Regions from separate parts of the Clostridium neonatale genome, predicted to be linked through region 1. Evidence: riboswitches for the same ligand, from Rfam matches in the RefSeq annotation. Region 1 holds a riboswitch; the other holds the start of a gene.

Region 1 (5,129 bases):
AAACATGGCAGGATTCTCTATTTTTAGAAAGCTTAATATTAAGTTACCCTGGTCTTCATGTTCTACAAAAAAGAAACCTAAAACTCCTTTCTTAGTTGGAATGTTAAATGGATTAATGCCTTGTGGCCCTTTGCAAACAATGCAGCTTTATGCATTAGGTACTGGTAGTGCAATGAATGGAGCATTATCAATGTTTGTATTTTCTTTAGGAACAGTTCCTTTAATGTTAGGCTTTGGGGCTATATCTGGATTTTTAAGCAAAGGTTATACAAAACAATTATTAAAGTTTAGTGGATTTTTAGTAATAATACTTGGATTAATAATGGGAAATAGAGGCCTTGCACTTGCAGGTTTTGGCCTTCCTAATATAAGAACATTAGCACAAGGTACTTCAGCAAATGCATCTCAAACTAATATAGCTAAACCAACTATTGAAAATGGAGTTCAAATAATAAATATGACAGCAGATAATAATGGGTATACACCTAATGTATTTTATGTACAAAAAGGAATGCCTGTTAAGTGGATAATAACAGGAAGTAAGTTAAATTCCTGTAATAATGCTGTGGTAATACCATCTTTAAATATACAGAAAACTCTAAATTCTGGTGAAAACATAATTGAATTTACTCCAGAAGATAAAGATATAAATTTCAGTTGTTGGATGGGAATGATAAGAGGAGTTATTAAGGTTACTGATAATCTTGATTCTGTGGATACATCTAAGGCAGATCCATCATTGCCACAACCAAGTAGTGGAATGAGTTGCTGCACAGGTAATACAGTAACTGATGCTGAGCAAACTCCAAGTATATATGGTGATGATTTAAGTAAGGTTTCAACTGATAGATTGATTAAAAAGGCTAATATTTCTGGAGATACACAGAGTTTAAATATTAAGGGAACCGGTTATGAATTTGAACCACTTGTAGTAGTATTAGAAAAAGGCATAAAAACAAACCTTTCATTAGATCTTGATTCATATGATAATCCAGATAGCACTTTCACCTTATATGATGGAGAAACTGGTGATGTTGTAACTACATTTACAGGTAAGAAAGGTATTATAGACGTAGATTTTAATATAGATAAAAGTGGATCATATGTAGTAGTCAATAACAATATAGCTGCAATTGGAATCGAAGTAACAGATTCTTTGGAAAATGTAAATTTAGAAGATGTTCGTAAAAATTTTTTAGATAATTAAATTCATTAATTTTTACTGGTATATTCGTATATTCTATATTAACATATTATTCCAGTTAAAATTTAATAACAAAATTGCCAAGGCGACTATGATATAATCACCTATAAAACATAAATCCAATAGAATAAAAAAAGGCTCTAGCATTTTTACCATATTAATATTAGATGATAAAAATGCTAGAGTTCACTAATGAATTTAAAAATAATTTATTAAATTTTCCGGATTTCCTAAGTACGCTAAAGTAATATATCTATAATTTGAATTCTATACTAAATCTCCTTTGACAGCTTCCTCATTTTTCGTCTTTAATTTAAGTATATTATAAATCCCCCCAAGCATTATAAACCATACTGGTGTTACAAATAAAGCCACACGAGTTTCTTTATTAAGTGCTAATATACCTATAACAAAAATTAAAAATGCTAAAATTATATAATTAGCAATTGGGTACAGTGGCATTTTGAATTTGCTCCTAGATGCAAGTTCAGGATTAGTTTTGCGATATCTTAAATGACAAATAACTATAATTGTCCAAATAAAGATAAAGCAGAATGTTGATATGCTTGTAATTAGCACAAATACCCCTTCTGGCATAATATAATTCAGAATAACTGAAATAAAAATCACAGCTGCAGAGAATATTATAGCATTAGAAGGTACTTGATTAGGTGTTAATTTTTTCATTGACTCAGGTGCATTATTTTCTTTAGCAAGAGAATAAACCATACGGCTTGTACTGAAAATACCACTATTACAAGCAGATGCAGCTGATGTTAGTACAACGAAATTTACAATACTTGCTGCTGCTGTAATTCCTACTGCGCTAAATACCTGTACAAATGGACTTTTATCTGGATTAATTGAATTCCATGGGTATATACTCATAATAACAATAAGCGCCCCAATATAGAAAATAATAATTCTAATTGGAATATTATTAATGGCTTTTGGAATAACATGTTCTGGATTTTCAGTTTCACCAGCTGTTAATCCAACTAATTCAATTCCAGTAAAAGCAAATACAACCATTTGAAATGAAAGTACAAAACCTTTTATTCCATTTGGGAGCCAACCACCATTATTCCAAAGGTTTGTAAAGCTAGATGTACCAGCATCTGTAGAGAATCCTTTTATTATCATAAATGTACCAATTATAATTAATGCTAAAATTGCAACAATTTTAATTAATGCAAACCAGAATTCCATTTCTCCAAACAACTTCACTGTTGTAAGATTCATAATTAGTAAAACTATAAGAACTATAAGGCTTGGAACCCACTGAGCTATATTGGGAAACCAGTATTGTATATAAAGTCCAGCAGCAGTTAAGTCAGCCATGGCAAGTGAAATCCAGCAGAACCAATATGTCCATCCAGTAATAAATGCTGATCCGTTTCCTAAATAATCATGTACAAAATCTACAAATGAATGATAGTTTAAGTTAGAAAGTAATAGTTCTCCAAGGGCGCGCATAATAAAAAAACAAACTGTTCCTGTTATGGCATACGCAAATAAAATAGATGGGCCAGCCAAGCTAATAGACCTGCCTGATCCAAGGAATAAGCCTGTACCAATTGCACCTCCAATTGCAAGTAATTGAACATGACGATTTTTAAGGCCTCTAGACAAGTTTTCATTTTCTGACATATTATTCTCCGCCTTTCAAAATTATGAATATTTATTAGTTGGAGATACAAATTATGAATAGATAAGGTCTAAATAAAGTAATTAAATATAAATTACTTTTTAATATATGTTAACTACCCTGTCCTTTTACCTGAGAGTTTCGCTATACAGCTTTCTCCTTCGGTGCTCATTATAAAGAGTCTCTCCAAGGATTCATCCAATAGCGGTCATCTCTAATATGTTATTAGGTACCTGAAAGATTTACTTCTTCGGTGTATAGCCATAGCCATAACTCTCCCGCTATCTTCATCTGAATTATTAAATTTCTTATTATATACTAATACTTTTTTGTAAAATTTACAAGTTTTTTATTTTAATTTAGAAAAACATTTTTCATAAAAATAGCAGACTATATTTCAAGTCCGCTTAAATAATATTCTTTTTAAATCAATAATTTTATTTCCATACCTCTTTTGCAACTTCCTGAACCAGTTTCAATTTTGCCCATTGTTCTTCTTCTGTAAGTTTATTACCTTCTTCCGTAGATGCAAATCCACACTGAGGACTTAAACATAAGCGTTCCAATGGAATGTATTTTGAAGCTTCTTTGATACGTTTAATTATATCATCGTTATTCTCAAGTACAGGAGATTTTGTTGTAATGAGTCCTAATACAACTTTCTTATCTTTACCTACATATTTAAGTGATTCAAAATCACCAGAACGTTCATCATCAAATTCCAAATAAAAGGCCTGTACATTTTCTTTTGCAAAGAGATCTTTTGCTACACTGTCATAACCTCCCTGGCACGCCCATGTAGAATGAAAATTTCCTCTACATATATGAGTGTTAATTACAAGGTCTTCTGGCTTACCTTCAATAGCAAGATTATTGATTCTTATTAATTTTTCAATATTATCTTGAAGGCCATCTTCATCAGTACCAAAAATTAAGCAAGCATTAGGATCAACGCATACTCCCCATGTACAATCATCAAACTGGATGTTCCTGCATCCTGCTGCATATAAGTCTTTAATAACTTTTTTGTATCCATCTGCAATATCTAAAATCAACTCTTCTTCGTTTGGATAAATGGCTTTTGTTTTTTCCAAATTTTCAGGGATAATCATCTGAAATAAAAACTGTGCTGGTGCAGGAATTGTCTGTCTAGCAACAGTATTATCATCTTCAAATTGTTTTACAAATTTAAAATGTTCAACAAAAGGATGACTGTTAACAAATACTTTTCCAATAAGGAATGTGTCATCAATTAATGCTGCCTCTCCATCAAACGGAATTCCATCCTTTGTCTTCTCATGTCCAACACCATTAAATGCCCACATAAAATCAAGATGCCATGAACTCCTCCTAAACTCTCCATCTGTTATAACTCTAAGTCCAGCTGCTTTCTGTTTTGTAATTAAATCTGTAATTGCTACATTTTCAACTTTTTTTAGCTCTTCTGCTGTAATTTTTCCATTTGCATATTCACTTCTTGCCTTCTTTAAATAATCAGGTCTTAAAAAACTTCCTACAATATCATATTTAAACGGTGCATTGTTATTCATAATTATTCCTCCTATAAAAATTGTTAATCTAATTTTAAAAACAATCTTTTATCAAAAATTTTTATTGAAGTAATCATATCATATAAATTTAATTATAGTGTAACTCCAAAAAACTATTACTTGTTATAGTTTTATACTATAGCTGAAATATGTAAATCTTGTTTTTAAAAGCACTAGAAATAAATCTTATATAAATTCTGAAATAATTTCATTTAATGCATCAATGTAAATATTCGCAAGTTTGCTAAGCTTAATACTTTTATGTGAAATCCAACCAACTATTATTTCTTCATTGACATCTAGAGGTACAGCAATAATATCATTTCCATTTAAATCAGAACTTAGAACTCCCGTTGATATAGTGTACCCATTTAATCCAATTAATAGATTAAAAAGAGTTGCTCTATCACTAACTTTTATGTTTTTTTTATGAGAAAGAGTACTTAGTATTTCTTCAGAAAAATGAAATGAATTATATTCTCCCTGCTCAAAACATAAATATGGATAATCCTTCAAATCTTCAATAGTTACTACTTTTTGCTTTGAAAGAGGGTTATTTATACTAATAAATACATGTGGTTTTGCCACAAATAACTTTGTAAACTTTAAGTTGTTTTCCTTAAAGAGTTTATTAAGAATTTTTGAGTTAAACTCATTTAAATATAAAACTCCTATTTCACTTCGAAGATTTTTTACATCGTCAATAATTTCATAGGTTTTCGTTTCT
Region 2 (5,129 bases), 520 kb from region 1:
ATTTGGACAAGTTGCTTATTATGATAAAACAGAAAAGGATGATGTTGAAGAGAGAATAAAGGATGCAAATATCATTTTAACAAATAAAGTTGTTTTAGATAGAAACAATTTAAAATCTGCAAATAATGTAGAATTAATATGTGAAATGGCTACAGGGTATAATAATATAGACATTGAATATGCAAAAGAAAATGGGATAGCGGTTACAAATGTTGCAGGATATTCAACTGGAACTGTTGCTCAACATACTTTTGCGTTATTACTTACTTTATATGATAACATAAGGTATTTTGATGATTTCGTAAAAAGTGGAGAATACTCAAAGAGTGGAATGTTTACGAACTTAGAAAGAACTTATAATGATCTATCAGGAAAAGTTTGGGGAATAATAGGTTTGGGCAATATAGGGAAAAAAGTGGCCAAAATTGCGCAAGCTTTTGGTGCAAGAGTAGTTTATTATTCTACATCAGGTAAAAATTCAGATTCTAATTTTGTGAGAGTTGAATTGGAAGAACTGTTAAAAACATGTGATGTTATATCAATTCATGCACCTTTAAATGAGAAAACAAAAGGATTAATCAATTATAAAGCTTTAACTATGATGAAGAAAGATGCAATATTAATTAATGTGGGAAGAGGTCCTATTGTTGTAGATGAAGATTTAGCACAAGCTATAGATGAAGAAATAATTGGTGGAGCAGCTTTGGATGTATTTGAAGCAGAGCCAATACCAAATAATAATCCTTTACTTAGTATAAAAAACACTGAAAAATTAATTATGACGCCTCATATAGCATGGGCAAGTGAAGAAGCTAGAGATAGACTATTTACAGATTTATTGGAAAATATAAGAGCTTATAATAGAGGACAAAAAAGGAATAGAGTAGATATTTAATATGTATAATAAGACTATGTCATTGGCATAGTTCTATTGTTTTATAAAGTTTAGATAGGCAAGGATATTTTAATTTAATATATCAGTATTTTACTAATATTTAACAAGAATATTAGGTTTAATTTAAATTTCTACTATGATAATATAAATATAGAATTATAAACTTAATGAAAAGAGGAATGTTTTGATGAAATATGCATTAGATGTACATACTCATACAATAGTTAGCGGTCATGCTTATTCAACTTTAATGGAAAATGCGAAGGCGGCATCAGAAAAAGGTATCAAAGTTCTTGGAACTACTGAACATGGATGTATGATGCCAAATGCACCACATATTTGGTATTTTAATAACTACAAAGTGTTACCTAGAGAAATGTATGGTGTAACTATGCTTTATGGAGTTGAGGCTAATATATTGAACCATGATGGTAAGATGGATATGGATGATAAAACTTTAGAGAAGGTTGATATAGTAATTGGAAGTATACATGAACCGATATACAATATGGGATCGGTTGAAGAAAATACAAGAGCATATATTAATGCAATAAAAAGTGGAAAGATTGATATTGTAGGGCATCTAGGGAATCCTATGATTCCCGTAAATTATGAAGAAATAGTGAAATGTGCTTTAGAAAATGATGTGTTAATAGAGATTAACAATAGTTCTTTTACTACTTCTCGACTTGGTAGCTTGGGTAATTGCACTAAGATAGCTGAATTATGTAAGAAATATAATGTTACAATAGTTATGAATAGTGATGCTCATTTTTGTACAAAAATAGGAGAATTTAAAGAAGCAATAGATATGCTTGCTTCTATAGATTTTCCGGAAGAACTTATTATAAATTCTGACCCTGAAAAGTTACTTAAAAAGTTAAAAATAAAAGGAAAATTAACTGATTTAAATATATAAAATTATTCAAATTTAAAAATCGATTTTATTAAAAACTGTTTTCTATATGAAAGCAGTTTTTATTTATAATAATTTTGCAGAAAAAAGAATTTAAATATATTCAAAGAATAGTGTAATTGCTTAAAAAACTACTAAAAAGTCTGTTAATTTATATGCAAATTTTGAAAAAAATATAAAATTATCAAGAAGGGATTAAAAATACTTGAAATAAGTTAATAATAACTATATAATTTTAAGGGTAAATTAAATGTAAATGTTCGGATGAAGGCAGTGGGAGAGTTATTATTTATAATTTCTTTTTGATTTATTATAATACACCGAAGAAGCAAATCTTTCAGGTATTAGGACCGTTGCTGGACGAGCCTCTGGAGAGACTCATTTATGAATGAGCACCGAAGGAGCAAAATATTGAAGAAAATATTATTACATTTATTATTTAAAGTAGTAAATTTTTTTAGTATTGAAACTCTCAGGTAAAAGGACAGAGGATAGGAAGCATGACAATTCACAATGTATAATTCACAATGTATAATTGAGGATAAAAATAGCTTTGCTATTTTTGATAAATTTAAATTAAGAAAACTGAAAGTTTTCTACCTAAATTGTAAATTGTAAACTTTGAATTATGAATTGTATAGTCTCTTATTCTCCTCCAATGATAAAAAATATTAGGGGGAATTTTTTTATGTTATTTTCAAATTTCTTATTAGCAGGGAATACATCTACAATTCAAAATGTATTTCAAAAAATCGATGATATTATATGGGGGCCACCTTTATTAATACTTTTGGTTGGGACTGGAATATATCTAACACTTCGCTTAAAATTATTACAAGTCTTTAAATTACCGTTAGCATTAAAATATGTATTTGGAAAAGATGAAGAAGCTCAAAATGATGATGCACATGGAGATGTATCAAGTTTTGGAGCACTATGTACAGCGTTATCAGCAACAATTGGAACAGGAAATATAGTAGGTGTTGCGACAGCAGTAAAAGCAGGAGGGCCAGGAGCACTATTTTGGATGTGGATTGCGGCTTTCTTTGGAATGGCAACTAAGTATGCAGAAGGTGTACTCGCAATAAAATATAGAGAAGTAGATGAAAACGGACAAATGTGTGGTGGACCTATGTACTATATACAAAATGGGTTAGGTATGAAATGGTTAGCTAAATTATTTGCATTGTTTGGTGTTGGAGTTGCTTTCTTTGGAATAGGAACATTTGGTCAAGTTAATTCAATAGCAGCAGCAGCACAAAATTTTAATATACCTAAAATTGCAACGGCTGTAGTCATAACAGCATTAGTAGCTTTAGTAACATTAGGTGGAATTAAAAGAATATCAAAAGTATCTGAAGCAATAGTTCCATTTATGGCAGTAGCATATATTATTGGAGCTGTTATAGTACTTGCATGTAATTTTAGAGCAATACCACAAGCTTTAGGTTTAATAATAACTAGTGCTTTTAATCCTAAAGCTGTAGGTGGTGCAATTGCAGGTGTAACTGTTTCTGTAGCACTTAGAAATGGGATTGCAAGAGGGGTATTTTCAAATGAATCAGGACTTGGAAGTGCACCAATAGCAGCAGCAGCAGCAAAAACAAATTTTCCAGCAAGACAAGGCTTGATTTCTATGACAGGAACATTTTTTGATACAATACTAATTTGTACAATGACAGGACTTGTAATAGTATTAACAAGTGGAAGCACTGGTGTGTTTGAAGTTGGAGCAACAATTGAAGGAGCAGGACTTACATCAGCAGCTTTTGAAATTGGTTTACCTATAGCCACTATTGGAAAATACATTGTTAATATAGGATTAGTTTTCTTTGCATTTACTACCATACTTGGATGGAACTATTATGGTGAAAAGTGTATGCAATATTTATGCGGAACTAAGTCTATAATGCCATATAGAATAATATATATAGTACTTGTTGCAATAGGACCTTTCTTGCCATTGGAATTAATATTTATAATTGCAGATATAGTTAATGGATGCATGGCATTTCCTAACCTAGTTGGACTTATAGGGCTTAGAAAGGTTGTTATAAAAGAAACAGAAGACTACTTTAATAGCTTGGAAAATGAAAAGCTAGGTAATAAAGAATATGACCTTGCATAATAACATAAATAAAGGACGTATAATCATGGTTTAGTGGATAACAACCGAAATTCAATATATGATATGCTCGATTGCGTAAATATTTCAGCCCAAAATTCTAATGAAAGAGGTTGCTCCAAAAAAAGTTTGCTCCGACAACAAGTGTTGGACAAACAATTTTGGAACGGCCTTCAGCCTCTTTCAAAGAATTTAAAGGCTAAAATATTTAATGCAATACTACACATAAGCAGAGAACCACATAAGAGTTTTATTTCGATTATTCACACTAAACTCAGTACGTTCTTTATTTATTTTATGATGCAACATGTTTTAATATTTGATAGAATATTTTTTTTCATTATCTATAATAGAAAGTTTATCTAAAACTAAATCATCAACTCGACAAAAGCCATTTCCTTTTTTTATAGCAGCAATAAAGGAAAGGACATCTTGCTCTAAGCCTTGAACTTCTATGGATACTTTACCATCATATAGATTTTTACAAAAACCTGTTAAATTAAACTGCATAGCTTTCATTTGAGTGAAATATCTAAATCCTACACCTTGAACTTTACCATCAACAATTATTGAATATCTAATCATAAATCCTCCTAAGTATAAGTAATTTATTTATATATTGAAACTTATAGCATGAATTAATACTTAAATTATAGCATATTCTAAAAAAAATAATAATATACATATAAAAGTGTTTCTAATTTTCTGAAAATTGAGTATAATATATGTAAACTAGGGAATAATTTCAACGTGAGTGTTTATAGAAAGGATGACTTTATTATGGAAAGAACTATGGTGCTAATTAAGCCTGATGGAGTAGAAAGAAATATAATAGGAAATATTATAAGTTGTTATGAAGCTAATGGTTTAAAGATAAAAGAATTAAAAATGATGAAAGCAACAAGAGAAATTGCAGAAAAACATTATTCTCAACATAAAGGTAAAGATTTTTATGAGGAATTAATAACGTTTATAACAAGAAGTCCATTAGTAGCAATTATATTAATAGGAGAAGAGGCAGTAAATAGAGTAAGAGCAATAAATGGTGCAACTAGTCCAGATGATGCTGCTGAAGGAACAATAAGACATAGATATGCTAGAAGTAAAACAGAAAATTGCGTACATGCATCTGATACAGTAGAAAGTGCAGAAGAAGAAATCAATTTATGGTTTTCAGAATTAAAATAAATAAT

The links. A riboswitch is a leader RNA that binds a small molecule or an ion and turns the genes downstream of it on or off. The one in region 1 is predicted to bind glycine.
Region 2: another riboswitch for glycine. It lies ahead of CNEONATNEC86_RS16570 (alanine/glycine:cation symporter family protein); the one in region 1 lies ahead of CNEONATNEC86_RS14175 (amino acid permease).

The regions. Positions count from the first base shown of each region.
Region 1 is NZ_UICR01000002.1:560,109-565,237, forward strand. Features, by position in the region: gene CNEONATNEC86_RS14170 (urease accessory protein UreH domain-containing protein) at 1-1,207, shown strand, start outside; gene CNEONATNEC86_RS14175 (amino acid permease) at 1,472-2,854, opposite strand; glycine riboswitch at 2,963-3,052, opposite strand; gene CNEONATNEC86_RS14180 (5-methyltetrahydropteroyltriglutamate--homocysteine S-methyltransferase) at 3,290-4,402, opposite strand; gene CNEONATNEC86_RS14185 (LysR family transcriptional regulator) at 4,589-5,129, opposite strand, start outside.
Region 2 is NZ_UICR01000002.1:1,080,309-1,085,437, reverse strand. Features, by position in the region: gene CNEONATNEC86_RS16580 (D-2-hydroxyacid dehydrogenase) at 1-895, shown strand, start outside; gene CNEONATNEC86_RS16575 (phosphatase) at 1,083-1,814, shown strand; glycine riboswitch at 2,076-2,174, shown strand; glycine riboswitch at 2,177-2,302, shown strand; gene CNEONATNEC86_RS16570 (alanine/glycine:cation symporter family protein) at 2,500-3,939, shown strand; gene CNEONATNEC86_RS16565 (acylphosphatase) at 4,249-4,521, opposite strand; gene ndk (nucleoside-diphosphate kinase) at 4,714-5,124, shown strand.